2 regions of the Enterococcus sp. S86.2 genome follow, and region 2 is predicted to be linked to the other one. Evidence: a T-box and tRNA genes for the amino acid it is inferred to sense, from the RefSeq annotation. Region 2 holds a T-box; the other holds one or more tRNA genes.

Region 1 (14,513 bases), 420 kb from region 2:
AACGCTACTGTATCTTCTGGTGAGGTTAAAATTTTAAAAGATTTAGATACAAATGTTGAAGGCCGGGATCTATTAATAGTAGAAGATATTATTGATAGTGGCCGGACGTTAGCTTATTTAGTCGATTTATTTAAATACCGCAAAGCCAATTCAGTCAAAATCGTAACATTATTAGATAAACCTGAAGGCCGCGTAGTAGATATTGAAGCGGATTATGTTGGTTTTGATGTGCCAAATGAATTCGTCGTAGGCTATGGCTTAGACTATATCGAACAATACCGCAACCTACCCTATGTAGGCGTTTTAAAACCTAGCGTTTACGAATCAAATTAATCCGCTAAATGAAATGACTTGTGATACAATAAAATGGTCAGGATTGATAAAAATCACACAAACAATATTTGAAGGACCTTTTTTAAACGGAAAAGAGTTGTTTTAAAATAACGATTTTTCAAAAAAAGACTTTCGATTAATTAAGGAGGGCAAGCATGAACAAAAAAGGTAATAATGGTATGTTAAAAAATACCTTATACTATGTACTCGTGCTTTTGGCCATGATTACGGTGGTTTATTTCTTATTTGGAAATAACAGCCAACAATCGCCAGATATCGAGTACTCTACTTTCCGCCAACAACTATCTGACGGTAAAGTGAAGTCATTTAGTGTACAGCCGGTGAATGGTGTTTATAAAATTACCGGGGAATACAAGGACAAACAAAAAGTAGAAAACAATAATGGGTTAACCGTTTGGGGCGAAACAAGCAGCGAGTCAACGCACTTTGCCACAACGATTTTACCAAACGATAATACATTGAAAGAAGTTACTGCACTAGCGGATCAAGAAGACGTGAAAACAGTAATTAAAGAAGAGTCCAATAGTGGTCTTTGGATTTCTCTTCTAATGACCTTCTTACCACTTGTGATCATCATTTTCTTCTTTTACATGATGATGGGACAACAAGGTGGCGGCGGTGGCGGTGGCGGCCGTGTTATGAACTTTGGCAAATCAAAAGCCAAAGAAGCTGACAAAAAAGCCAATCGGGTTCGTTTCTCTGACGTTGCCGGTGCCGAAGAAGAAAAACAAGAACTAGTCGAAGTAGTTGAATTCTTAAAAGATCCACGCCGCTTTGTTGAATTAGGCGCAAGAATTCCTGCTGGTGTGTTATTAGAAGGACCTCCCGGAACTGGTAAAACATTACTTGCTAAAGCCGTAGCAGGCGAAGCTGGCGTACCGTTTTATTCCATTTCAGGTTCTGACTTCGTTGAAATGTTCGTCGGTGTCGGAGCATCTCGGGTAAGAGACTTGTTTGAAACTGCGAAGAAAAATGCACCTGCGATTATCTTTATTGATGAAATCGATGCTGTTGGTCGCCAACGTGGCGCGGGTATGGGGGGCGGTCACGATGAACGTGAACAAACCTTGAACCAATTACTCGTTGAAATGGATGGTTTTGATGGCAACGAAGGCGTTATCGTTATCGCTGCAACAAACCGTTCTGACGTATTAGACCCAGCGTTATTACGTCCAGGTCGTTTTGACCGTCAAATTTTAGTTGGTCGTCCTGACGTTAAAGGTCGTGAAGCAATTTTACGTGTTCATGCCCGGAACAAGCCGTTAGCTGACGATGTTGATTTGAAAGTTATTGCCCAACAAACGCCTGGTTTTGCGGGGGCAGATTTAGAAAACGTCTTGAACGAAGCTGCTTTAGTAGCTGCTCGTCGGAATAAGAAGAAAATCGATGCTTCTGATATCGATGAAGCAGAAGATCGCGTTATTGCCGGTCCTGCGAAAAAAGACAAAGTAATCAGCAAACGGGAAAGAGAAATGGTGGCTTACCACGAAGCCGGACATACGATTGTTGGTTTAGTTCTATCTCGTGCTCGTATTGTTCATAAAGTAACGATTATCCCACGGGGTCGTGCTGGCGGTTATATGATTGCTTTACCAAAAGAAGATCAAATGTTAATGACCAAAGACGACATGTTTGAACAAATCGTTGGGCTTTTAGGTGGACGGACTGCTGAAGAAATAATTTTTGGTGTGAAATCCACAGGAGCATCTAATGACTTTGAACAAGCGACAGGTCTTGCCCGCAGTATGGTAACTGAATACGGAATGAGTGATAAATTAGGTCCGGTTCAATATGAAGGCAATCACCAAGTCTTTGTCGGTCGTGATTATGGTCAAACAAAAGCTTACTCTGAACAAGTAGCCTATGAAATTGACCAAGAAGTACGTCGTATCCTAAATGAAGCGCACCAAAAAGCGCATGAAATTATTGAAGCGCACCGGGCACAGCATAAGTTGATTGCTGAAAAATTATTAGAGCATGAAACATTGGATGCTAAAGCCATTAAATCCTTGTTTGAAGAAGGTAAAATGCCAGCAGGAACAGAAACAGAAGAGTATCCTTCTGAAAAAGCACAAACCTTTGAAGAAGCTAAACGCGCATTAGAAGAAAAAGACGCGCAAAAACAAGCCGAAGAAAAACAAGATTTTGAAGAAGCAAAAGACTACTTCGATGCTGAAGCAAAAGAAGCAGAGTTCCATCCAGAACAAGAAACAAAAGAAGTTCAAGATGAATTGAAACAAGAAAAAGATGAAACAGACAAAGATGCATAATCTTATGTTTCATAAGACGTGATAGTTTTTACTATTGCGTCTTTTTTTCATATAATGAAGCGAATTTATATTAAATAAAGAAATGAGGAGTCTGTGTGAGAAAGCTTTATATCAAACAAAAAGTGTTTAGTATTGGTGAGAAATTTAACGTGACCGATGCCGACCAAGAACCTTTATATCATGTTCAAGGTAGTTTTTTGAAAATTCCAAAGCAGTTCACGATTTTTGATCGCAATGATCACGTTATCGGTGAAATTACCAAAAAAGTTTTAGCGCTTTTGCCTCAGTTTACAGTTATGATTGATGATGAGGCGGCCATTGTGATTAAAAAGGAATTGACTTTATTTAAAGCGCGCTACCATATTGAAGCAGACGGAATTAGTGTGCAGGGAAATTGGTGGGATATGGACTTTGAAGTTGTAAAAGACGGTCTGCAAATTGCAGTTATCAATAAACGCTGGGTTTCATGGGGAGATACGTATGAAGTGACAGTTTTTGATGAACGTTATGAAAAACTAATCGTTGCTTTAGTCGTAGCAATTGATTGTGTCAAAGCAGACGACAATGCAGCGGCATCTTCTGCAAGTAGTTAAGCTAGTGGCGAAAGAGGCTTCTTATGGCAAGAGGTCTCTTTTTTGCCAGATAAGAAAATATAAGTTTTTTTCACCAGTAAAAACATTACAGCAGACATTATAACGATGTCTGGTTTTGCAAACTCGCTTAATCGCCAATAAGCAAAAATTTTATTGCGTCTAAGCAGCGATGTATCGAAATTTTAGTTTTATGGCTTAGTCTTGAAGGATTCCTTCAGGTGTTTTTTGCAAGGGGATGACAAGAGTGGAAAAGTATAGGGAGTTTTTTCATACTTTTTCTTAATTCAATCTGATAAAGTTGAAAAAAATGCAACTTCCTTGTATGATTCAGAAATGAATGCCAAGTCAGTTGCAGGTTGGACTGTCAGCAAGTGAAATTTATCTTTTAACTTACCACGCAATTATTAAACGACAAAGGAGCAAAATCATGAGTGATTATTTAATTAAAGCATTGGCTTATGGCGGTTTAGTCCGAGCATATGCAGTAGATGCTACAAAAACAGTGACAGAAGCCCAAAAACGTCACGATACATGGAACACGTCTTCGGCTGCATTAGGTCGTACCTTAGTAGGAAGTTTATTATTAGGGGCTACTTTAAAAGGTGACGATAAATTAACGGTTAAAGTAGAAGGAGATGGTCCTGCTGGGGCGATTGTGGTGGATAGTAATGGTTATGGCGATGTAAAAGGCTACATTAAAAATCCTCACTTAAGTTTACCCCTTAACGAAGCTGGCAAAATTGATGTACGGGGAGCAGTCGGGACAAAAGGGATGTTCACCGTTATTAAAGACTTGGGATTAAAAGAACCATTTTCTGGTCAAACACCGCTTGTTTCTGGTGAATTGGGAGAAGACTTCACCTATTACTTAGCTGTTTCAGAGCAAATTCCTTCTGCTGTCGGTTTGAGTGTCTTAGTGGATACGGACGATAGTATTAAAACTGCTGGCGGTTTTATGCTGCAAATGATGCCGGGAGCTACAGATGAAATCATTACAGCTATTGAAACCAACTTAGCCAATATGCCACGGGTTTCTGATTTATTAGATGCTGGGAAAAAACCAGAAGAAATTTTAGATGCGTTATTACCTGACACTGATTTAATGATCCTAGAAGAAAAATCCGTCCAATTTAAGTGTGATTGTTCTAAAGACAAGTTTGCTGAAGCGATTATTGCTTTAGGACCTGATGAAATTAAAGCGATGATTGATGAAGACCATGGCGCTGAAGCAGTTTGTGCGTTTTGTGGTAATAAATATGAATACACGGAAAAAGACTTGGAAGCTTTAATGCAGGAGGCAGTAAAAAATGACTAATCAAACATGGAAAATCGGCAACGTGGAAATTCCTAATCGGGTTGTCGTGGCGCCAATGGCGGGGATTACCAATGCCGCATTTCGAGTAACGGTCAAAGAATTTGGCGCAGGCTTAGTAGTCTGTGAAATGATTAGTGACCAAGGAATTCATTTTCGTAACAAAAAGACATTAGAAATGCTTTACATTGATGAAAACGAACATCCTTTAAGCGTTCAAATTTTTGGTGGCAATAAAGATTCTTTAGTTGAAGCTGCGAAGTTTGTTGCTGAAAACACCCAAGCAGATATCATTGACATCAACATGGGGTGTCCGGTTAACAAAGTTATTAAAGCCGAAGCTGGTGCGAAGTGGTTACTAGATCCCAACAAGGTCCATGAAATGGTAGCAGCAGTAACAAGCGCAGTGAATATCCCAGTTACCGTTAAAATGCGAATTGGCTGGGACGATCAACACGTTTTTGCTGTTGAAAATGCGAAAGCTGCCGAAGCTGGCGGGGCGTCAGCAATCGCAATGCACGGTCGCACGCGGGTACAAATGTATGAAGGAAAAGCTAACTGGGATATTTTAAAAGAAGTTAAAAAGAACATTAGTATTCCTTTTATGGGTAATGGTGACGTGAAAACACCGCAAGATGCTAAAAGAATGCTAGATGAAGTCGGTGTTGATGGTGTGATGATTGGTAGAGCAGCATTGGGTAATCCGTGGATGATTCACCGTACCGAACGCTATTTAGCTACAGGTGAGCTCATTGACGAACCAACTCCAGCTGAAAAAATTCAAACTGCTAAAGTTCATTTGCAACGTTTAGTTGACTTAAAAGGTGAGATGGTAGCGGCAAGAGAATTTCGCCAACATGCATCCTATTACTTAAAAGGGATTCCGCGAGCAGCTAAAACAAAAGTAGCTGTTAATCAAGCAGAAGATCAAGCAACAATTGTCGCAATTTTAGATGATTTTGTCGCCAAAATACAAGGTGCGCAATTGGCCCACAGCGCACATTAATCTAAGCTTTTTTTCAAGCCGAAGCTGATTTTCGGCTTGCTTTTTTTTGGTTTCATTGGCATTATAAGGAAGAATAGACTAGAGAGTTATAGTAGTTGGCAATTTTTTTGGGTTACAAAATTTAACTTGTAATGGATAAACCACTACTTCAACTAAAAAACAAGGAGGAAAACGCGTGACTGAGGAACAACAGCAACAGACACAAGAAGAATTGAACGATCAAATGCTGGTGCGTCGCCAGAAGATGGAAGCACTGCAAGAAAATGGAATCGATCCTTTCGGAAAACGTTTCGAACGCACTCACAATTCCGCAGAATTACATGAAATGTTTGATCAACGGACTAAAGAAGAATTAAGTGAAATGAACCTATCTGCTAGCGTAGCAGGTCGTATGATGACAAAGCGCGGTAAAGGTAAAGCAGGCTTTGCCCATTTACAAGACCGTGAAGGCCAAGTCCAAATCTATGTGCGTAAAGATGAAGTAGGAGAAGAAGCCTACGAATTATTTAAACATGCAGATCTTGGCGATTTTTATGGTGTCGTAGGTCAAATTATGAAAACTAACACGGGTGAAGTTTCAATCAAAGCGCGTGAGTTTATTTTATTATCAAAAGCATTGCGCCCGTTACCAGACAAATATCATGGCTTGACCAACGTAGAGCAACGTTACCGTCAGCGCTATTTGGATTTGGTAGCAAACAGGGAAAGTTTTGAACGTTTTACAAAACGTAGTCAAATCATCAGTGAAATTCGTCGTTACTTAGATGGTTTGGGTTATTTGGAAGTGGAAACTCCAGTCTTGCATAACCAAGCTGGTGGTGCTGCTGCACGTCCTTTTATCACACATCACAATGCATTAGATATGGACTTGTATTTGCGTATCGCATTGGAATTACACTTAAAACGTTTGATCGTTGGTGGAATGGAAAAAGTTTATGAAATCGGTCGTGTCTTCCGTAATGAAGGGATTGATACAACCCATAACCCTGAATTTACTATGATTGAAGTGTACACGGCCTACACCGATTATCGTGACGTAATGGATTTAACAGAAGGTATCATTCGGAATGCTGCACAAAAAGTTTTAGGTACAGGTAAACTTACTTATGACGGTAAAGCAGTTGACTTAGACACTGAGTTCAAACGCGTCCATATGTTAGATGCTATTAAAGAACAAACCGGTGTTGATTTCTGGCAAAAAATGTCTTTAGAAGATGCACGTGCTTTAGCTAAAGAACACAATGTTGAAATTACAGATGCTATGGAAGTTGGACATATCATTAATGAATTCTTTGAAACGTTTGTAGAAGATACCTTGATTCAACCTACTTTCATTTATGGCCATCCAGTAGAAGTTTCACCATTAGCGAAGAAAAATCCAGAAGACGGCCGCTTTACAGATCGGTTTGAATTGTTCATCGTTGGCCGTGAGTTTGCGAATGCTTTTACTGAATTAAATGATCCAATCGACCAACGCGCTCGCTTTGAAGATCAAGAAAAACAACGTGAAGCTGGTGATGATGAAGCTCATGGCGTTGACGAAGACTTCCTAGAAGCTTTGGAATATGGTATGCCGCCAACCGGTGGTTTAGGTATCGGGATTGATCGTTTAGTTATGCTTTTAACAGACGCACAATCAATTCGTGACGTATTATTATTCCCAACAATGCGCTAGAATTTCTAAGAGTTCTTGAAAACCAGTTTCAAATTGGTTTTCAAGAACTCTTTTTTTATGATTTACCAGCGAAAAACAAGTGAATAATAAAACTGAAAAAGCTTTATTCACGAATGATTATGATGTAGCAACTTTATATTAATCGGGTATACAAAAAAACAAAAAAATATAGATAAAATCGTTGACCTGATACGATTTAGTTGGTATATTATTACTTGTCCGTTAGCGACTTGGCTATTTTCAAAAATCACAAGAAAAAAGTTTTGAAAAAAACAAAAAAACTTGTTGACAGCAAGCTAACTACTTGCTAAACTAACGGAGTTGCTTGATGAGCGGCGAACTTCTGAAATATCATTTCAAAAAGTTTTTAAAACTTTTTGAAAAAACAGTTGACAGGAATTAAGTCAGCTGATAAGATATAAGAGTTGCTGAAACATTTCAAAAAGCAACCAATTGCAAGTTAGATAAATACATTTAACTTCGCAAGTAGACCTTTGAAAACTGAACAAAGCAAGCAAACGAACCAATGTGTAGGGCGCTTCTTTTATAGAAGCAAACAACATGCAAGCAATAGCTAGCAAAGTTAATTTTTATTTGAGCTTAACAGTCTATGACTGTTCAAACACTTTTTATGAGAGTTTGATCCTGGCTCAGGACGAACGCTGGCGGCGTGCCTAATACATGCAAGTCGAACGCTTCTTTTTCCACCGGAGCTTGCTCCACCGGAAAAAGAGGAGTGGCGAACGGGTGAGTAACACGTGGGTAACCTACCCTCAAGCGGGGGATAACACTTGGAAACAGGTGCTAATACCGCATAACAATACCAAACACATGTTTAGTATTTGAAAGGCGCTTTTGCGTCACTTGAGGATGGACCCGCGGTGCATTAGCTAGTTGGTGAGGTAACGGCTCACCAAGGCCACGATGCATAGCCGACCTGAGAGGGTGATCGGCCACACTGGGACTGAGACACGGCCCAGACTCCTACGGGAGGCAGCAGTAGGGAATCTTCGGCAATGGACGAAAGTCTGACCGAGCAACGCCGCGTGAGTGAAGAAGGTTTTCGGATCGTAAAACTCTGTTGTTAGAGAAGAACAAGGATGAGAGTAAAATGTTCATCCCTTGACGGTATCTAACCAGAAAGCCACGGCTAACTACGTGCCAGCAGCCGCGGTAATACGTAGGTGGCAAGCGTTGTCCGGATTTATTGGGCGTAAAGCGAGCGCAGGCGGTTTCTTAAGTCTGATGTGAAAGCCCCCGGCTCAACCGGGGAGGGTCATTGGAAACTGGGAGACTTGAGTGCAGAAGAGGAGAGTGGAATTCCATGTGTAGCGGTGAAATGCGTAGATATATGGAGGAACACCAGTGGCGAAGGCGGCTCTCTGGTCTGTAACTGACGCTGAGGCTCGAAAGCGTGGGGAGCAAACAGGATTAGATACCCTGGTAGTCCACGCCGTAAACGATGAGTGCTAAGTGTTGGAGGGTTTCCGCCCTTCAGTGCTGCAGCAAACGCATTAAGCACTCCGCCTGGGGAGTACGACCGCAAGGTTGAAACTCAAAGGAATTGACGGGGGCCCGCACAAGCGGTGGAGCATGTGGTTTAATTCGAAGCAACGCGAAGAACCTTACCAGGTCTTGACATCCTTTGACCACTCTAGAGATAGAGCTTCCCCTTCGGGGGCAAAGTGACAGGTGGTGCATGGTTGTCGTCAGCTCGTGTCGTGAGATGTTGGGTTAAGTCCCGCAACGAGCGCAACCCTTATTGTTAGTTGCCATCATTTAGTTGGGCACTCTAGCGAGACTGCCGGTGACAAACCGGAGGAAGGTGGGGATGACGTCAAATCATCATGCCCCTTATGACCTGGGCTACACACGTGCTACAATGGGAAGTACAACGAGTTGCGAAGTCGCGAGGCTAAGCTAATCTCTTAAAGCTTCTCTCAGTTCGGATTGTAGGCTGCAACTCGCCTACATGAAGCCGGAATCGCTAGTAATCGCGGATCAGCACGCCGCGGTGAATACGTTCCCGGGCCTTGTACACACCGCCCGTCACACCACGAGAGTTTGTAACACCCGAAGTCGGTGAGGTAACCTTTATGGAGCCAGCCGCCTAAGGTGGGATAGATGATTGGGGTGAAGTCGTAACAAGGTAGCCGTATCGGAAGGTGCGGCTGGATCACCTCCTTTCTAAGGAATATTACGGAAACTACACAGTTTGTAACTTGTCTTTGTTCAGTTTTGAGGGGTTTACTCTCAATTTAAAAGCACTATGGGGCCTTAGCTCAGCTGGGAGAGCGCCTGCTTTGCACGCAGGAGGTCAGCGGTTCGATCCCGCTAGGCTCCATTGACAACATTGGTTGTCATGATTTTGTTCATTGAAAACTGGATACTTGAAGAAAAAATCAAAACAAACCGAGAACACCGCGTTGAATGAGTTTTTTAATAAGTTCAATTGCTTATTTTCTTGAGTAAGCTTCTATCGCTAGAAGAACTGCTCAAAACCAGACCGTAAGGTCTTATAAGGTTAAGTGAATAAGGGCGCACGGTGGATGCCTTGGCACTAGGAGCCGATGAAGGACGGGACTAACACCGATATGCTTTGGGGAGCTGTAAGTAAGCTATGATCCAGAGATTTCCGAATGGGGGAACCCAACATCTTTTATAGGATGTTACGTATACGTGAATACATAGCGTATACGAGGTAGACGCAGAGAACTGAAACATCTAAGTACCTGCAGGAAGAGAAAGAAAAATCGATTCCCCAAGTAGCGGCGAGCGAAAAGGGAACAGCCCAAACCAAGATGCTTGCATCTTGGGGTTGTAGGACTCCAATATGGTAGTTCTTTCAGATAGTCGAATGACTTGGAAAAGTCAGTCAAAGAGGGTAAAAACCCCGTAGGCGAAATTTGGAAGGCACCTAGGAGGATCCTGAGTACGGCGGAACACGAGGAATTCCGTCGGAATCCGGGAGGACCATCTCCCAAGGCTAAATACTCCCTAGTGACCGATAGTGAACCAGTACCGTGAGGGAAAGGTGAAAAGCACCCCGGAAGGGGAGTGAAATAGATCCTGAAACCGTGTGCCTACAACAAGTTAGAGCCCGTTAATGGGTGATAGCGTGCCTTTTGTAGAATGAACCGGCGAGTTACGATTGCATGCGAGGTTAAGTTGAAGAGACGGAGCCGCAGCGAAAGCGAGTCTGAATAGGGCGAATGAGTATGTAGTCGTAGACCCGAAACCATGTGATCTACCCATGTCCAGGTTGAAGGTGCGGTAAAACGCACTGGAGGACCGAACCCACGTACGTTGAAAAGTGCGGGGATGAGGTGTGGGTAGCGGAGAAATTCCAAACGAACTTGGAGATAGCTGGTTCTCTCCGAAATAGCTTTAGGGCTAGCGTCGAAGTTAAGAATGATGGAGGTAGAGCACTGTTTGGACTAGGGGCCCATCTCGGGTTACCGAATTCAGATAAACTCCGAATGCCATTCATTTATATTCGGCAGTCAGACTGTGAGTGATAAGATCCATAGTCGAAAGGGAAACAGCCCAGACCACCAGCTAAGGTCCCAAAATGTATGTTAAGTGGAAAAGGATGTGGGGTTGCACAGACAACTAGGATGTTGGCTCAGAAGCAGCCACCATTTAAAGAGTGCGTAATAGCTCACTAGTCGAGTGACCCTGCGCCGAAAATGTACCGGGGCTAAACATACTACCGAAGCTGTGGAGTACACCGAAGGTGTATTGGTAGGAGAGCGTTCTAAGGGCGTTGAAGGTAGATCGTGAGGACTGCTGGAGCGCTTAGAAGTGAGAATGCCGGTATGAGTAGCGAAAGACAGGTGAGAATCCTGTCCACCGAATGACTAAGGTTTCCTGGGGAAGGCTCGTCCGCCCAGGGTTAGTCGGGACCTAAGCCGAGGCCGATAGGCGTAGGCGATGGACAACAGGTTGATATTCCTGTACCCGTTGTATTTGTTTGAGCAATGGAGGGACGCAGGAGGCTAAGAAGTGCAGACTGATGGATATGTCTGTTCAAGCAGTAAGTCTTGAGATGAGTCAAATGCTTATTTCTATAAGGACAAGCTGTGATGAGGAGGGAAATAATAGTACCGAAGCTTCTGATGTCACACTGCCGAGAAAAGCTTCTAGTGAGAAGACAACGGCCCGTACCGCAAACCGACACAGGTAGTCGAGGAGAGAATCCTAAGGTGAGCGAGAGAACTCTCGTTAAGGAACTCGGCAAAATGACCCCGTAACTTCGGGAGAAGGGGTGCTGACCGCAAGGTCAGCCGCAGTGAATAGGCCCAAGCGACTGTTTATCAAAAACACAGGTCTCTGCAAAATCGAAAGATGAAGTATAGGGGCTGACGCCTGCCCGGTGCTGGAAGGTTAAGAGGAGTGCTTAGCGTAAGCGAAGGTACGAATTGAAGCCCCAGTAAACGGCGGCCGTAACTATAACGGTCCTAAGGTAGCGAAATTCCTTGTCGGGTAAGTTCCGACCCGCACGAAAGGCGTAACGATTTGGGCACTGTCTCAACGAGAGACTCGGTGAAATTTTAGTACCTGTGAAGATGCAGGTTACCCGCGACAGGACGGAAAGACCCCATGGAGCTTTACTGTAGTTTGATATTGAGTGTCTGTACCACATGTACAGGATAGGTAGGAGCCGTAGAGATCGGGACGCTAGTTTCGAAGGAGGCAATGGTGGGATACTACCCTTGTGTTATGGCCACTCTAACCCGCACCACTAATCGTGGTGGGAGACAGTGTCAGATGGGCAGTTTGACTGGGGCGGTCGCCTCCTAAAAGGTAACGGAGGCGCCCAAAGGTTCCCTCAGAATGGTTGGAAATCATTCGCAGAGTGTAAAGGCAGAAGGGAGCTTGACTGCGAGACTTACAAGTCGAGCAGGGACGAAAGTCGGGCTTAGTGATCCGGTGGTTCCGCATGGAAGGGCCATCGCTCAACGGATAAAAGCTACCCTGGGGATAACAGGCTTATCTCCCCCAAGAGTCCACATCGACGGGGAGGTTTGGCACCTCGATGTCGGCTCGTCGCATCCTGGGGCTGTAGTCGGTCCCAAGGGTTGGGCTGTTCGCCCATTAAAGCGGCACGCGAGCTGGGTTCAGAACGTCGTGAGACAGTTCGGTCCCTATCCGTCGCGGGCGTTGGAAATTTGAGAGGAGCTGTCCTTAGTACGAGAGGACCGGGATGGACTTACCGCTGGTGTACCAGTTGTCTCGCCAGAGGCATCGCTGGGTAGCTATGTAGGGAAGGGATAAACGCTGAAAGCATCTAAGTGTGAAGCCCACCTCAAGATGAGATTTCCCATTTCTTAAAGAAAGTAAGATCCCTGAGAGAAGATCAGGTAGATAGGTCAGGAGTGGAAGTACAGTGATGTATGGAGCGGACTGATACTAATCGATCGAGGGCTTAACCAAAGTAAAAGAAAACTCGGAAGAGTTTTGAAAAACTTCAAGATCCAGTTTTGAGTGAATGAAATTCACTTAATTAAATAGTGTGGTGGCGATAGCGAGAAGGATACACCTGTAACCATGCCGAACACAGAAGTTAAGCTTCTTAGCGCCGATTGTAGTGAAGGGTTTCCCTTTGTGAGAGTAGGACGTCGCCACGCGAACTTATGGGGGTTTAGCTCAGCTGGGAGAGCATCTGCCTTACAAGCAGAGGGTCAGCGGTTCGAACCCGTTAACCCCCATATGAGCCGTTAGCTCAGTTGGTAGAGCATCTGACTTTTAATCAGAGGGTCACAGGTTCGAGCCCTGTACGGCTCATAAGAAATATGCGGGTGTGGCGGAATTGGCAGACGCACCAGATTTAGGATCTGGCGCCTTACGGCGTGGGGGTTCAAGTCCCTTCACCCGCATAAAAGGCCGGCTTAGCTCAGTTGGTAGAGCATCTGATTTGTAATCAGAGGGTCGAGGGTTCAAGTCCTTTAGCCGGCATCAAAACCATGCGGAAATAGCTCAGTGGTAGAGCACCACCTTGCCAAGGTGGGGGTCGCGGGTTCGAACCCCGTTTTCCGCTTTACTTTAAAAAGTAAAAAAGCCGGGGTGGCGGAACTGGCAGACGCACAGGACTTAAAATCCTGCGGTGAGTGATCACCGTACCGGTTCGATTCCGGTCCTCGGCATTAGAAAGATGCGCCCATAGCTCAACTGGATAGAGTGTTTGACTACGGATCAAAAGGTTAGGGGTTCGACTCCTCTTGGGCGCGTAGTAATAATTTAACGGGAAGTAGCTCAGCTTGGTAGAGCACTTGGTTTGGGACCAAGGGGTCGCAGGTTCGAATCCTGTCTTCCCGATTTAAAAGAAATAAGGGGCCTTAGCTCAGCTGGGAGAGCGCCTGCTTTGCACGCAGGAGGTCAGCGGTTCGATCCCGCTAGGCTCCATATCATTTTAATAGTAATAATAAAGTGATTATTCGCGGTGTAGCTCAGCTGGCTAGAGCGTCCGGTTCATACCCGGGAGGTCGGGGGTTCGATCCCCTCCGCCGCGATTTTTTAGAGCCTGGACCTTTAGCTCAGTTGGTTAGAGCAGACGGCTCATAACCGTCCGGTCGTAGGTTCGAGTCCTACAAGGTCCATCCGTGGCATTGTAGATTTGATTTTTTTGGAGGATTACCCAAGTCCGGCTGAAGGGAACGGTCTTGAAAACCGTCAGGCGGGTAAAACCGTGCAAGGGTTCGAATCCCTTATCCTCCTTTGCTACAATTCTATATTTATGTAGAGAGTTAGTAAAACTTATATTATCGCGGGATGGAGCAGTCTGGTAGCTCGTCGGGCTCATAACCCGAAGGTCGTAGGTTCAAATCCTGCTCCCGCAATTTTAAAAACTAAATCCTGGTCCCGTAGTGTAGTGGTTATCACGCCTGCCTGTCACGCAGGAGATCGCGGGTTCGAGTCCCGTCGGGACCGCCATGCGGGTGTAGTTTAGTGGTAAAACCACAGCCTTCCAAGCTGTTGTCGCGAGTTCGATTCTCGTCACCCGCTTTTAGTTTTTAAATATGGGCCTATAGCTCAGCTGGTTAGAGCGCACGCCTGATAAGCGTGAGGTCGATGGTTCGAGTCCATTTAGGCCCATTACAAAATCAAAACATTTTTGGTTTTTGGGGAAGTACTCAAGTGGCTGAAGAGGCGCCCCTGCTAAGGGTGTAGGTCGGGAAACCGGCGCGAGGGTTCAAATCCCTCCTTCTCCGTTCTAGCTGGCCCGTTGGTCAAGTGGTTAAGACACCGCCCTTTCACGGCGGTAACACGGGTTCGAATCCCGTACGGGTCATTTTTTTTTTTT
Region 2 (14,513 bases):
AGCGCTTGTAATCTTCACTATCTGTATTAGGCCAACCCATAGTTGAAAATGGCCACAAAGCAGAAGAGAACCACGTGTCCAATACATCTGGATCTTGAACCCAGTTTTCACTATCGCTAGGTTCTTGCATACCGACATACATTTCTCCGGTTTCTTTGTGATACCAGGCTGGGATTTGATGTCCCCACCACAATTGGCGCGAAATTACCCAGTCATGAACATTATCCATCCAACGCAAGAATGTTTGATTAAAGCGTGGTGGGTAAAATTCAACGGCATCTTCTGTTGTTTGGTTTTCAATTGCTTCTTTGGCAAGAGGTGCCATCTTCACAAACCATTGTGTTGATAAGCGGGGTTCCACCACTACGCCGGTCCGTTCTGAATGCCCAACATTATGGTTCATTTTTTCAATTTTAACCAAGCGACCGATTTCTTCTAAATCTGAAACGATTAATTTTCGAGCAGCAAAACGATCCATACCAGCATATTTTCCTGCTAAATCATTCATCGTCCCGTCATCGTTCATGACATTTACCCGTGGCAAGTCGTGACGATTTCCTACTTCAAAGTCATTGGGATCATGAGCTGGCGTAATTTTTACAACCCCAGTTCCAAATTCACGGTCAACATATTCATCGGCGATAATTGGAATTTCTTTATTCACTAATGGCAAAATAACGGTTTTGCCAATATATTGTTGGTACCGCTCATCTTCTGGGTGAACCGCAACCGCAGTGTCTCCTAACATAGTTTCAGGACGGGTTGTCGCAATTTCCAATTCACCTGTTCCATCACTTAAAGGATACGTCATATGATAAAAAGCACCTTCAATATCTTTATGAATCACTTCAATATCTGATAAGGCAGTGCGGGCTTGCGGGTCCCAGTTGATAATATATTCACCACGATAAATCAGATCTTTTTCGTATAAGGTAACAAAAACTTTGCGGACTGCTTCTGACAACCCTTCATCTAAAGTAAAACGTTCCCGAGAATAATCTAAAGAAAGACCCATTTTAGCCCATTGCTCACGAATATGATCGGCATATTCATCTTTCCATTCCCAAACGTTATCAATAAATTTTTCCCGACCTAAATCATAACGAGAGATTCCTTGTTCCCGCAATTTTTCTTCTACTTTGGCCTGCGTTGCAATACCGGCATGATCCATTCCTGGTAGCCATAACGTATCAAAACCTTGCATCCGTTTTTGGCGAATAATCATATCTTGCAAGGTTGTATCCCAAGCATGACCTAAGTGTAATTTTCCGGTAACATTTGGTGGTGGGATCACAATAGAATAAGGTTTTGCTTTTTTATCCCCACTTGGTTTAAATAAATCTTCGTCCAACCATTTTTGATAACGGCCTGCTTCCACTTCTTGTGGATTATACTTTGTTGATAAATTATCAGACATTTTTTTGCCCCCTTAAATTTTAAAAATTAACTAGCCTTTGCAAATCAAAACTTTAATCTCAACCGCCTGTAAACTAAACAATAAAAATTCCGCGCTTGATTTCTCGCATGAAAAATAATTTTTCATGCTAAAACATCTTCGCTATAAAATGAATCCTTGCTACTTTAATAAACCAATAAAAATTATTCTTAAAACTTAAATCTGTTTAACAATAAAAAAAGTCCTAAGATGCCAAGCATCTTAGGACGTAAATTTACGCGGTACCACCTAATTTGTAGATCACTCTACCTCTTAAGCGTGAGTTAACGGTCACGAAACGTTTGATTTTACTAAAATTTCCAATCAAAGACTCCCAAGCTACCTTCGCAAAACTTACGTGGAAATCTCTCAGCTGTGATTTCCTCTCTCAAACGCAGTCTTCTACTACTCCTCTTGTTCAACGTCTGGGCTTATTCTACAATGAAGCATACCAAGTGTCAAATCAGAATTTTTAAATTAAACTTTTCGCCGCTGCTAGCGCTTTTTCATAATCTGGCTCTTGACTAATTTCTGGTACAATTTCCCGATATTGAATCACGCCTTCTTTATCCAAAACAAAAATAACGCGGGCATAGTGATTGGTTGCTGGAATTAATAAATGATAGTTTTCATCCATCGTATTATCCGGATCATGAAGCATTAACATATCTACACCTTCTTGCCCACACCAAGCAGCTTGTTCTACTTTGGTATTATTTGAAATAGTGGCAAAATTAAGCTCTTTTATTTGGCTTGCTTCCATATTAAAACGTTTGGTTTGAATAGCGCAAACACGGGTATCAATATCTGGCACAACACTTAAAATTGTTGGTTTATCTAAAAAATCGGTAACCGTATGTTTAACATCTTGCAAGTCTGCTAAAGTAAAAGCTGGCGCTTTTTCACCAACGGCTGGTTGTTCACCGGGTAATGTTACGGGTTGGCCTTTTTTTGTTAATTCCATTTTATCTTCTCCTTTTACTGATGTTGTTAAATATCTTGCTACATTCAGTATAGATAAGGATCGGTAAAAAACCAAAGATACTGCTTAACTATTTGCCACCGCTGTTTTATCTTGATACGTTTGGTCAAAGAAAATCAACGTCTGTAATTCTGTCGTTAAGTCGATGTATTGCACATGCACATTTCCTGGTACGTCCACGCGGTCTGGTGCAAAATTTAAAATCGCCGTAATCCCCGCTTTTACAATCACATTTACTGCTTCTTGCGAGAACTGACTTGGCACAGTCGAAATTGCAACCGTCACACACTTTTCCTTTGCAATTGTATCAAATTCGGCCATACTGTAAATTTCATGACCATCAATCACTTTTCCGACTAAATCTGGATTATTATCAAAAACGGCAACAATATTCAAATTACTATTACGCCGAAAATTGTTGTTTGCTAATGCTTTCCCTAGATTCCCAAAGCCAACTAAAGCAATTCTTTTTTCTTCATTGGTATCTAAAATACTATTAAAAACCTCAATCAAATAACTAACATCATAGCCATAACCACTTCGACCCAATTCCCCTAAATGGGAAAAATCGCGTCGAATAGTAGCAGAAGGAACTTGTGTGATCTCTGCAAATTCTTTTGATTTAATTCGTTTAATACCGGAGTCTTGTAACATATTTAAATAGCGTAAATATAAAGGCAAACGTTTCGCTGTTGCCTTAGGAATCTGTTTTAACTTACTATCTTCGACCATGATTGGCTCCTTTGTTCGTTTTTTCACATAGTCAGTGTATCATGCCACAGACATCCTCGCAAGTTATTTTGATAGCAAAACAAATTCACAAAGTTTTTTTAATAACAAAAAATGATAGATCTATCTGTTAGTCACAAAATTAAAAAAAAATATCAATTCAATTTGCCTCATATTTTTGCCAGAATCTCGCAGCAAGGCTTTTTACGAAAAAAAAGGAAAGCCGCAGCTTTCCTTTTTCAAGTATTAAATTTTATACTTCTTCGTTCACTTTAGATTTGCGGTACCAGATGAATGCACCTGCCATCAATGCCACACCTACTGCTAGGAATGCGATGATACCAGTGCCACCAGTTGAAGGTAAAAGACCTTTTTTAACGTTATCTACAGTTTTTGATGGAATTAACGTTGTTGCACCTTCAGCTGTATTAGGAGCGATTGTAAATTGTACAGGAGCATCTAATTTAATATACTCATTAGGCGCAGCTGTTTCGTGCAAGTCATACTCGCCATAATCTAAACCTTCTACATTAATCACACCATTTGCATCTGTTTCTAATTCAGTAGCGCCATTTGCAGCTAATACATATTTGCCATCTTTTTTTGTGAATTTTAAAGCTTTAGTTGTATCCTCTCCATGTTTAGTAATAACAAATTTAGCACCAGCTAATTTTGCTTTTGTGTTTTTATCTTGCTTAACAAATGTATGGCCACCATAAATTAATTTTGGTGTCTCATAAGAATAATTTTTGTCCCCAACTGTCACAGTTGCTTTATTTCCAAACTTTTGATATTCTTCTGCTTCGTCTGTTACTACCATTTGGTAAGAAGCAGTAAAGGATTTGCCTGCTAATGCTTGTACAACAGCTTGATCAACTTTAAAGTCAACGGTAAAGCCACCATCGTTAGTATTTGCAGTAATTGTATAGTGAGTGCCTGCAACTAGTCCAGGACCACCTTCTGACGGGGTAATCGTCACTGCGCCATTAATGTCGCTGTCACCCTCTGGTACAACTAATTCTAACCCTTTACTTGGTGTATCAGTAAAACCATATGAAGTTTTATCTTTGATTTTAGCTGGAATAGTGAAGTTAATAGTAAAGTCGTGAACTTTTCCTACTTCAGTCCCATAGATATGGTTTGTTTTGTCAGCATCTGTAAGATCAACTTCAGTCAATCCATCTGTATCTAAGTGCTTGCCATCTGTAAATGTTACATCTTTTGGATACAAATGTGCAGTTGTTAAATATTTACCAGCACTATTTGTCAATGGTAGTGAAACAATTAATGGAGCTGCATGTGTGCCCACATTATCTGGAATTGTTGTTTCAATAAACATATACACGCTATGCTTGTCATTAGTTTTGTATGCTAAGTCATTAAATTTCGCAATTCCATCTTCACCGTCGACTTCGGCAGTAGTAACTTCAGCCTTAGCTTCCGCTCCCATGTCAGTATATTTTTTATAGTCTTTTGCACCAATTGTTGTGCTAGAACCTTTTTCGATTCCTGCAGCAACTGCTTGTGCTTTTGCGATAGCTGCAGCTGCATCAGAAACTTCACCATCTTTAATTAAGCCATAAACAAAATCGGTGATATTAAATGCCGTAAAACCAGCGCCATTTAAACCCTTACCGCCAAAATTATTCATTAATTCACCAGTATTTGCCTTTGAATCTGGCATTGTATCAAATTCTTTTTTGTGGAGAACCATATTAATTGTACCAGGTTCATTATCAGCAGTCCCGGTCGCCTCTGCAGCCCCTCCAACAATTCCGCCAACAAACAATGGTACTAACATCGTAATAATTGCCAACAGTCCAAACAACTTCGATTTGTGTTTCATTTTGTTTCCCTCCCTCTTTCTTTTAGCTAGACTTCATCATTTTTTTTTGGATTTCTAACCTAAATTAATCATATCAGAGGATTTTATAGGGGGCAAAGTTTAGCCAAATGGTGATTCATCAACTGTTTTAAGCGCTTGCGTGTTTTTTTACAAAGAAAAAAAGAGGCGGGGCGCCTCTTTCATCATTTTCTAATTGTTATTTAATTTTAGATAAATATCATTTCAAGCAAAATCAAGGAAAAATATTTCTAACTTTGATTGAAAACAACGTCATTTTGGCTGACATATTTTTTTATTGTTTAAATAAAAATCACGCACTAACGCACTTTTTCGTACTTTTTACCTATAATAGATCAGCAAATTCTGCTTCTTTTTCACTGGTGGCATTAGGGGTGATTTCTTCAATTTTAAGACCGTTTAATGCGCGTAGAATCATACCATCAATATCTAATGCTTTCTCATAATGATGAACTTTATCTAAATTCGGGCGTGTTTTCGGTTGGGGTGGGGCAAAAATTGTACAGCAGTCTTCAAAAGGTTGAATCGCCAATTCAAAGGTGTCGATTGCTTGTGCGATTTCAATGATCTCTAATTTATCCATTGTAACAACTGGACGAATAATCGGCGTTGTGGAGACTTCATTAATAGCCACCATACTTTGTAATGTTTGAGAAGCAACTTGTCCCAGTGATTCACCATTTATAATGACTAACCCTTTACGCGCCTCACGAATTGCATCGGTTAGGCGTAACATCATTCGCCGCGTTAAAGTCATCCAGTAGCCTTGTGGCACTTTTTTCTTGATTTCTTCTTGAATTTCAGTAAATGGTACTTCGATAAATTGAATATTGCCGACATAAGGTGTCAATTTTTCGGTTAAGTCTTTGGCTTTTTGTAATGCCTGCTCACTTGTATAAGGCGGACTAGCAAAATGTACTGCTTCGATTTCAACGCCGCGTTTCATAGCTAGATAACCCGCCACTGGTGAATCAATTCCGCCAGAAAGCATCAACATTCCTTTGCCACTGGTTCCAACCGGTAAGCCGCCAGCACCTTTAATGGTTTCATAAGACAAGTAGACACCATCTAAGCGAATTTCCACCCGCAAATTAATATCTGGCATTTTCATTTGGACTTTAATATCCGGATATAATGAAAAAACATAGCTACCTAATGTTTGATTTAACTCATTACTTGTCAATTCAAAATCATGGTCTGAACGTTTGGCGTTAATTTTAAAAGTTTCACTGCCAGTGTAAGCATAAGCCATAATTTGCGCGATACCTGCTTTAATTGCAGCGATATTTTTTTCAACCCGCAAGCTCGGTGAAAAATTTTGAATGCCAAAAACTTTTTGCAACCGCTCAATTACAGGTTGACTATCTTCGCCATTTAATAAAATGTGCATCCGGTCTCGTTGGGCATCAATTTTTAAATTGGGATAAGCAGCCAGTGCGCTTTTTACATTGTCTGCTAATTGCCGAATAAAGCTGCGGCGGTTTTTTCCTTTTGTGGAAAGTTCCCCGTACCGCACCATGATTTCTGTGTAGTTCACCTTAAAACTCCTGTTCTATTAATTGATTTTACTGAATTTTTGATAAAGCTGATGGAAAACAATTAAAAATTGTTCCACTTCAGCCATTGTGTTGCTTTCATCTAGACTAACGCGAATCGCAGTAGTTGCCAAATTAGCAGGTACATTCATCGCGTGTAAGGTACTGCTTTCAACATGTTTACGACTTGAGCAGGCACTTGTAGTAGAAACAAAAATTTGTTTTTCTTCTAAAGCATGAACTAAAACTTCGCCACGAATGTCTTTAATTCCAAAACATAAGATATGCGGTGCGTAATTTTCTTCCCCACTAAAAATCGTTACCTTCTCATATTTTACTAAAGCTTCATATAAGTATTTACGTAATGTTGGCACATGATCAGGCCGCTTAGCTTTTTGCTCCAATGTTAAGCGCAATGCTTTTGAAGCCGCAACAATTCCTGGCACGTTTTCTGTACCACTCCGTTGATTATTTTCTTGGCCGCCTCCTGTTAATAGCGGAGCGATTCTGCGACCTTTGCGCCAAAAGATAAAGCCTACGCCACGAGGACCGTGAAATTTATGTGCCGAAAAAGTGGCGAAATCTACTCTTGGTGTTAACCACTCTTCTTGAGAAACTTTTCCAATAGCCTGCACGGCATCTACATGAAAGTGAATTTTCGGATAATCTTTTAAAACTTCACTAATTGCTTGAATTGGCTGTATGGCACCAACTTCATTATTAACCGCCATAACAGAAACTAAAATTGTATCTTTGCGGATTAAATCTTTTAATTTTGTAACATCGACTAGTCCATCTTTTCCTACAGGAGCTACACTAACTTCAAACCCATTTTCTGCTAATTGAGCGGCCGTTTCACTAACAGCCGGATGTTCAACACTGGAAATAATAATGTGGCGGCCAAAGTCCTTTTTATCCAAAGCGGTACCTTTTAAAACCCAGTTATCTCCTTCTGTTCCCCCAGAAGTGAAATATATTTCATTAGCCTGCACTGCTAGTAGCTCAGCGATTTGCTTACGAGCTTGTTGCAGTAAACGATTTGCCTGATTGCCTAAATCGTGAAGACTAGAAGGATTTCCAATAATCCGTTGACTCGTCTTCAGATAGGCATCCAGCGCAAGTGGTGCGATGGCTGTCGTCGCACTGTTGTCAAAATATATCATGAAAAAAACTTCCCTTCTCAAATTCTTTCCTATTATAAACGGACATTCGTCTGGTTTCAAGGTAACGTACTTTATCTTTTCCTAATAAAGTAGTTTCGCTGTGCATGTTGCCATTTTTAATCGTTACTTTTTTATAAATATCTGATAAAACTTACTTTTTGCGCCAAGCCGTTGGTGTCATGCCCGTTTTTTGTCGGAATACATTGGAAAAATAATGCTCATCAGAAAAATTTAACCGCGCAGCAATTTCTTGGACACTTAATAGTGTTTCTTTTAGCAATAATTGCGCAGACTCAATTTTTTTACTTAGATAATAGGCATACGGCGTCTGCTGAAAGTAGCGCTTAAATTGTCGTGTAAGCTGTGATGGCGATAAACTGGCTACATTTGCTAACTTGTCTAAGGTAACATTTTCTTGCAGATGATTATCTAAATATTCTTTGACTGCTTGTATGTTGCTTGGTACCAAATGGTGTTGGTGTGGTTGCCCTTCAGCTAAAATAAGTAGAATTTCATGAAATAGTAGTGCGCATGTAGCACTGCGTTCTTGTGTCGTGCCTTTTTTTTCGCAGGCAGTGAGCATTCTTTGCAAAACATTAAAAGTATCCGTTTGAAAGAAAACATATTGTCTTTGTAATTGATAGGTTTGCATCAATTGCTGGCACAACGCTCCAGAAACATTCACCCAGATTTTATGAAAAGGTTCCTTATCATCAGACCAATAGCGATGTTGGTGCCCCAGTGGTAATAAAAAGCTATCCCCGGCTTTGACTTCGTGTAAAAGCCCATCTACTTCGATCATTCCCTTGCCGGCGATAACATATTCCAAGCTATAGAGTTTTGAATCAACGCGATTCACAAAATAGCCTTTAAAAGGAAAAGTAATGCCAGCCAGTTCAACTCGAAATTGATCAGGGTTGGAAAACTGACTGGGTAAAAAGCTCAAAATATATTCTTTCATTTGCGTGTATTCCTCACTTAATTAGCTCTATTCTGCATTTTTTTAAATCCTTATGATTGTATACTATACATAACACAATAAATCGTCAATGGAGGAAAAAAATGACTACAACAATCCCTAGACCAGAACATCCCAATCCACAAAAAATGCGGGGAAATTGGCGCAATCTAAACGGGACTTGGAATTTTGCCTTTGATTTTGGCCGCAGTGGCCGCGATCGTAATTGGCATAAAGTCACTAATGATACGAAAAATACCGTCTTAAATACAAATGAAAATATTTTTGAGAATTGGCAAAGTGCGCCAAATGAAAATCCTTTTACGCAGCAGATTACCGTTCCATTTTGCCCTGAAAGTAGCCTTTCTGGCATTGGCTACCAAGATTTTATTCCTGCTTGCTGGTACCAACGAGAAATTATTTTAACGAAAGAAGAAGTCACAAAATGCTGTCATTTACATTTTGGTGCTGTCGATTATTTTTGCGAAGTATTCGTTAACGGACACTCAGTTGGAACCCATCAAGGCGGCTACGCTTCTTTTTATTTTGATATTTCAAAAGTGATGCACGCTGGGAAAAATACTATCATTGTTTATGCTGAAGACAACATGAAGGAAAATCGTCAACCGGTTGGGAAACAAAGTCGCTTTTTTTACTCCCGCGGCTGTGATTACACCCGTACAACTGGCATTTGGCAAACGGTCTGGCTCGAATTTTTGCCACCAAAACATATTAAAACATTGCGCTACTTTCCTAATATTGCTGAAGGTAAAATTGCAATTGAAGTCATTACCAATGGCAGCGGCAAGTTAAACGCAACTGCTTTTTATCAAGGTGAAAAGATGGGAGAAGCTACTAGCGTTTTAACAGGTAACCAGACCATGCTTGAAATTTCCTTAGCAAAAACCCACTTGTGGGAACTAGGAGCTGGTCGGTTATATGACATTACTTTTACTTTTGAAGAAGATATTTTACAAAGTTATTTTGGACTGCGAGAAGTTGCTATGTCTGGTTATCGCTTTTTGTTAAACGGGCGCTCTGTTTTCCAGCGGACTGTCTTAGATCAAGGATTTTATCCAGCCGGAATTTATACTGCTCCTAGTGATGAGGATTTAAAAAAGGACATTGAACTTTCGCTTGCTTGTGGTTTCAACGGCGCACGTCTGCATGAGAAAGCTTTTGAATCGCGCTTTTTATATCATTGTGATCGCGCCGGTTATCTCGTCTGGGGTGAGATGGCCAATTGGGGATTAGATTTATCCGAGTCTGAAGCTGTTTTCCACTTTTTACCAGAATGGCAAGAATTACTCCAGCGCGATTTTAATCATCCAGCTATTGTAACTTGGTGTCCTATGAATGAGACTTGGGATGTCAATGGGCGCAAACAACGGGACGAGATCGTTGAACTCATTTATTATACGACCAAACAATTTGATTCTACCCGTCCAATCGTTGACACCAGTGGAAATTATCATGTTGTAACCGACATTTATGACCTTCATGATTATTGCCAAGACCCGACAGTATTTAAGGAACATTTCACTGGTTCACTACAAGAAAATGGCGAGTTTTGGGATGAGCATCACCTGCGTCAAAGTTATCAAAAAGGTCTACCTTATTGCGTAAGTGAATACGGTGGTATCAAATGGGACCCAGATAATAAGCCAGAAAACGCTTGGGGATATGGCGATGCTCCCCAAACTGAAGAAGAATTTTTTGCACGCTATCGCGGATTAACCGATGTTTTGTTGCAACATGAAAAAATATTTGGTTTTTGTTATACCCAACTTTACGACGTTGAACAAGAACGTAACGGACTTTATTATTACGACCGAAAGCCAAAATTTGATGTACAAAAATTCAAAGAAATCAATTCCCAACACGCCAGAATTGAAGACTGAGCTGTTATATGACACCAGTAGCTTTCTCCTATTTTACTAAAAGACTCTTTACTAATAGATTTGAAAGTGACTAAAAACAAGCGACAGGTGATTTGAATTTAATTTTATTTGTCAAAAAGAGCCGAGGAACAATGAAAAGTTCCTTGGCTCTTTAAATAGAAAAAATGCGAGTCACTTTTAGACTCGCATTTTTATTAGACTAAATCACGATTTTTAAAATAGAAGTTTTCGATTCGTTTAAAAGCACCAGGCTCAACTCGTTCTAAGGCTGCCCCGATTTCATCTAAAGCATCTTGATAACGATATTCTTTATTGAACAATTCCAAGGCACCTTCAATTGCAGCTTTAATTTCTGCATGTGAATGACGATATCTGTTTGCGTATTGCATCATTTGTTCTGTTAAAGCAGCTGCATCCACTAAATCATGAGTGTAGCTATCCAAATCTTTAATATCGGCTTCACAGTTTTTCATGATTTTATTAACTTCTTCCATGTTCACCCGGATTTTATTTAACGCTTTGCCTAAATCTTCGACCCGATCAGTTGCCATGAAGAAAGCTTCCAAGTAATCATTAGGTAAACCTGGTAAGCGTTGTTTTTCCACGAAGCGTTTTAAATTGCGTAATTGGAATTCAAATTGTTCCACTTTTTCTTGGGCAACTTTCTCACCTTTGCGCAATTCACGTAATTCATGGTCAATTTCAACTTGTTGATTTTCCAAATCATCCAAAATTTTATAAGCATCTTTGTAGAAGGCTTGAATTTCAGAAAATGGCATTTCATGAGCTTCCATTTTAGGTTCCAAATCTTTGTTACGACGGATCAATTCGTCGATTTCAGTTTGGAAGCCACGGACACGTCCTAATTCATTATGATTTAAAGTATACGTTTGTGCGGTATGATCAATTTCAATCATCAATTGATGATTGTTACGATGAGCATGGGTAATATAATCTGCAATCACTGGTTTGTTTTTCACGACATAACGACGGGCATTGATTTCTCTTTCCATTACTGCATATAAAGAATCAATTCCACTAGCTGTATCGCGATTGGCAACTTCAACTGTATCCACTTCTGTTTTTTCCAAATCACCCATTGAAGTTTCAACGCGTTTTTTCACACGATCAATTTCAGCTTGGAAGTTTTCTTCAGGGAAAACGTAATGGTCTTCTAAAAGTTTTTTATAGCCATCTTGAATTTCTTTTAACTGATCTGGGAAAGTTTTGTTTAATTCTTCGTAAGCCGCTGGAATACGTTTCATGCGGTCATCTAATTCATACGTGTGTTGTTCAGCACTTTCTAGCACTTCTCTGGCTTCAACTGGATCACCAGATGTATTTAAGGTAACAAATTGAGTAAATTCAATTTCAATGTTTTTAATTTGCTTTTGTAACTCAGAATATGCTGGACCAAACTCTTCCCCTTGCTCCCGCAATTTTTTCTTCAAGTCTTCATAGATATCTAAAGCCTTTTGAACTTCGAGTGAATTACGTTCTTCACTTTCACGTAATTCTTTTAGACCAGCGCGAATTTCTTCAACTTCTTTTTCCATCGTATCCATAGTTTGTTCTGCATCAACAATGGCATTTTTTGCTTTGAAAAAGCGGAAAGTTTCATTTAAACTTTCAACTTCAAAAATTTGACTTTCAAGTTCGGCAAATGAAGAAGTAGAGATGTCATTCCATTTCTGGCTCCACTCACGGAAAGTATTTTGGCTTTGACCAACCAAATGCATCTTCTTAACATCATCAACTTCTTCTAAGACCGGCAAATCAAACAAGTGCTCCCTGCGGTCTTCCAGTGCTTGCAATCTTTCCTGATTTTTCTTTCTCATGAAATAACTAATCAGATACAAGATCGCTGCCACAACGATGATGGCGATGACTATTCCAATGATTACATTACTACTTCCCATTGATGGTTCCTCCACTTTCAAAAATAAATATCCGTATAATATGCTGTCTAGCAGCTTTTTTTATCCATTGAATACTATTTTTCTTCTATAGTATTTAAAAATTTATCCATCGGTCCACAAGACGTCTACGCTAGATTATAACACAAAGAAAAAAGACTGGCACTAAAGAATAGCAAAATCTTTACAATTTTTTTCAGAAGCTTATTTTCACAAGCCTCTATCAAAAAAACTCTTTATAAACTCTTAAAAAGCTTTTTACCAGCTTTGACTTTGTGATTTTTTTAATAATAACCCTTGCTTTTTTTTACAGTTTTTTGTACCCTTATAGGAAATAATCTCGGCGTAACAAAATAAAAGTAGGTTTTTCAGCCTGAAAATTGCAAAAAGGAGATACTATTATGAAAGTAGTGAAGTTTGGCGGAAGCTCTCTTGCTTCAGCAACCCAAGTTCAAAAAGTCATCGATATCATTACCGATGATCCGAAAAGAAAATTCGTGGTAGTATCTGCCCCAGGTAAACGGGATAAAGAAGATACAAAGGTTACTGATCACCTGATTGCATTTTATGAAGCAAAAATAAAAGATCAAGATGTCAGCGAGTTAATTGCAACCATTGCGGCACGTTATGCAGCTATTGCCAAAGTCTTTAATGTGGATGCCAAAATTATTGAAGACATTACCGCCCGCTTACAAAAACTAGCAGTACTTCCTGTTGAGGGCAACGACTTTTTAAAAGATGAAATTTTGGCAAGTGGTGAAGATAACAACGCCAGACTAGTCGCTGGTATTTTACAAGCACAAGGTGTAAACGCGCGCTATGTAAATCCCAAAGACTTTGGCATCATTGTCTCAAGTGAACCTGGCAATGCCCGAATTTTATTTAAGGCTTATCAAAAAATGAAAAAATGGGCTGACACAAAAGAAGTTTTAATTATCCCTGGTTTCTTTGGTTATACCGAAGGCGGTCAAGTTTGTACTTTTTCCCGTGGCGGTTCAGACATTACAGGTTCCATCGTTGCCGCTGGGGTGAAAGCTGAGTTATATGAAAACTTCACCGACGTCGATGGTATTTATGCCGCTCACCCAGGTTATATTCACAAACCAGAAATTATCAAGGAGCTAACTTATCGTGAAATGCGTGAACTTGCCTATGCTGGTTTTACCGTTTTCCATGATGAAGCCTTAATGCCTTCTTACCGCGCCAAAATTCCGGTGGTGATTAAAAATACAAATAATCCTCTCTGCCAAGGAACAAAAATTACGACTACTCGGGATGCAGTTGATGAACCAGTAGTGGGAATTGCTAGTGATGAAGGTTTCACTATGATTTACATTAGTAAGTACCTTATGAATAGAGAAATAGGTTTTACACGTCGCGTCTTGAGTATTTTGGAAGACTTTGGCTTGAGTTATGAACATATGCCTTCTGGAATTGACGATATTTCAATTGTTCTACGGGCCAATCAGCTAGACAAAACATTAGAAGAAGAACTTTTACGGACACTTGCCTATGAGATTGATCCCGATGAACTGCGCATCACCCATGATCTTTCGATGATTATGGTAGTTGGTGAAGGCATGCGTCAACGAGTTGGTTGTACCGCAGAAAGCACTGCTGCTTTAGCCCGTAAAAAAATCAACTTGGAAATGATTAACCAAGGTTCTTCTGAGGTCAGCATTATGTTTGGGATTCATAAAGAACAAGAAAAATTAGCGATTCGTACCCTTTATTACACATTCTTTGATTAGTAAATAAAAAAACGTAACCCAACAGGAATTAACTTCCTCTTTGGGTTACGTTTTTTTGTCGTTTCAGTTCTGCTTTTATTTTTTCTTCTGGAGCATAATTTTCTTGCCAACTTGCTGGTTTTAATACCTTGTTGGTGATGGGATCATAATGGGGTTTGCCATCTGGAAAAAGTTTATTCATATTGGCGTCGTGCACAATTTCCATCATCGGTTGCGGGTCAACTTTCATTAAAGCAAATGAGCCGTAAGTTAAATAAAGTAAATCAACCAATGCATCCA

What was found. The T-box of region 2 lies ahead of AC6R0T_RS03495 (valine--tRNA ligase). A T-box ahead of a tRNA ligase gene usually reads a tRNA of that ligase, here a tRNA-Val.
Region 1: it encodes a tRNA-Val, which carries the amino acid that the T-box ahead of AC6R0T_RS03495 (valine--tRNA ligase) is inferred to sense. The anticodon was not compared.

The regions. Positions count from the first base shown of each region.
Region 1 is NZ_CM206813.1:346,099-360,611, forward strand. It holds gene hpt (hypoxanthine phosphoribosyltransferase) at 1-333, shown strand, start outside; gene ftsH (ATP-dependent zinc metalloprotease FtsH) at 489-2,624, shown strand; gene AC6R0T_RS01455 (LURP-one-related/scramblase family protein) at 2,720-3,217, shown strand; gene hslO (Hsp33 family molecular chaperone HslO) at 3,645-4,532, shown strand; gene dusB (tRNA dihydrouridine synthase DusB) at 4,525-5,535, shown strand; gene lysS (lysine--tRNA ligase) at 5,711-7,210, shown strand; rRNA gene AC6R0T_RS01475 (16S ribosomal RNA) at 7,838-9,397, shown strand; tRNA gene AC6R0T_RS01480 (tRNA-Ala) at 9,482-9,554, shown strand; rRNA gene AC6R0T_RS01485 (23S ribosomal RNA) at 9,733-12,646, shown strand; rRNA gene rrf (5S ribosomal RNA) at 12,725-12,840, shown strand; tRNA gene AC6R0T_RS01495 (tRNA-Val) at 12,849-12,921, shown strand; tRNA gene AC6R0T_RS01500 (tRNA-Lys) at 12,925-12,997, shown strand; tRNA gene AC6R0T_RS01505 (tRNA-Leu) at 13,008-13,089, shown strand; tRNA gene AC6R0T_RS01510 (tRNA-Thr) at 13,096-13,168, shown strand; tRNA gene AC6R0T_RS01515 (tRNA-Gly) at 13,179-13,250, shown strand; tRNA gene AC6R0T_RS01520 (tRNA-Leu) at 13,271-13,356, shown strand; tRNA gene AC6R0T_RS01525 (tRNA-Arg) at 13,367-13,440, shown strand; tRNA gene AC6R0T_RS01530 (tRNA-Pro) at 13,455-13,528, shown strand; tRNA gene AC6R0T_RS01535 (tRNA-Ala) at 13,543-13,615, shown strand; tRNA gene AC6R0T_RS01540 (tRNA-Met) at 13,649-13,722, shown strand; tRNA gene AC6R0T_RS01545 (tRNA-Ile) at 13,736-13,809, shown strand; tRNA gene AC6R0T_RS01550 (tRNA-Ser) at 13,838-13,927, shown strand; tRNA gene AC6R0T_RS01555 (tRNA-Met) at 13,976-14,049, shown strand; tRNA gene AC6R0T_RS01560 (tRNA-Asp) at 14,068-14,143, shown strand; tRNA gene AC6R0T_RS01565 (tRNA-Gly) at 14,145-14,215, shown strand; tRNA gene AC6R0T_RS01570 (tRNA-Ile) at 14,232-14,305, shown strand; tRNA gene AC6R0T_RS01575 (tRNA-Ser) at 14,334-14,421, shown strand; tRNA gene AC6R0T_RS01580 (tRNA-Glu) at 14,430-14,501, shown strand.
Region 2 is NZ_CM206813.1:763,848-778,360, reverse strand. It holds gene AC6R0T_RS03495 (valine--tRNA ligase) at 1-1,417, opposite strand, end outside; T-box leader at 1,656-1,866, opposite strand; gene tpx (thiol peroxidase) at 1,908-2,399, opposite strand; gene AC6R0T_RS03485 (redox-sensing transcriptional repressor Rex) at 2,484-3,149, opposite strand; gene AC6R0T_RS03480 (SpaH/EbpB family LPXTG-anchored major pilin) at 3,400-4,992, opposite strand; gene thiI (tRNA uracil 4-sulfurtransferase ThiI) at 5,336-6,547, opposite strand; gene AC6R0T_RS03470 (cysteine desulfurase family protein) at 6,566-7,708, opposite strand; gene AC6R0T_RS03465 (AraC family transcriptional regulator) at 7,860-8,669, opposite strand; gene AC6R0T_RS03460 (glycoside hydrolase family 2 protein) at 8,771-10,567, shown strand; gene ezrA (septation ring formation regulator EzrA) at 10,762-12,486, opposite strand; gene AC6R0T_RS03450 (aspartate kinase) at 12,885-14,234, shown strand; gene AC6R0T_RS03445 (pyrophosphohydrolase domain-containing protein) at 14,263-14,513, opposite strand, start outside.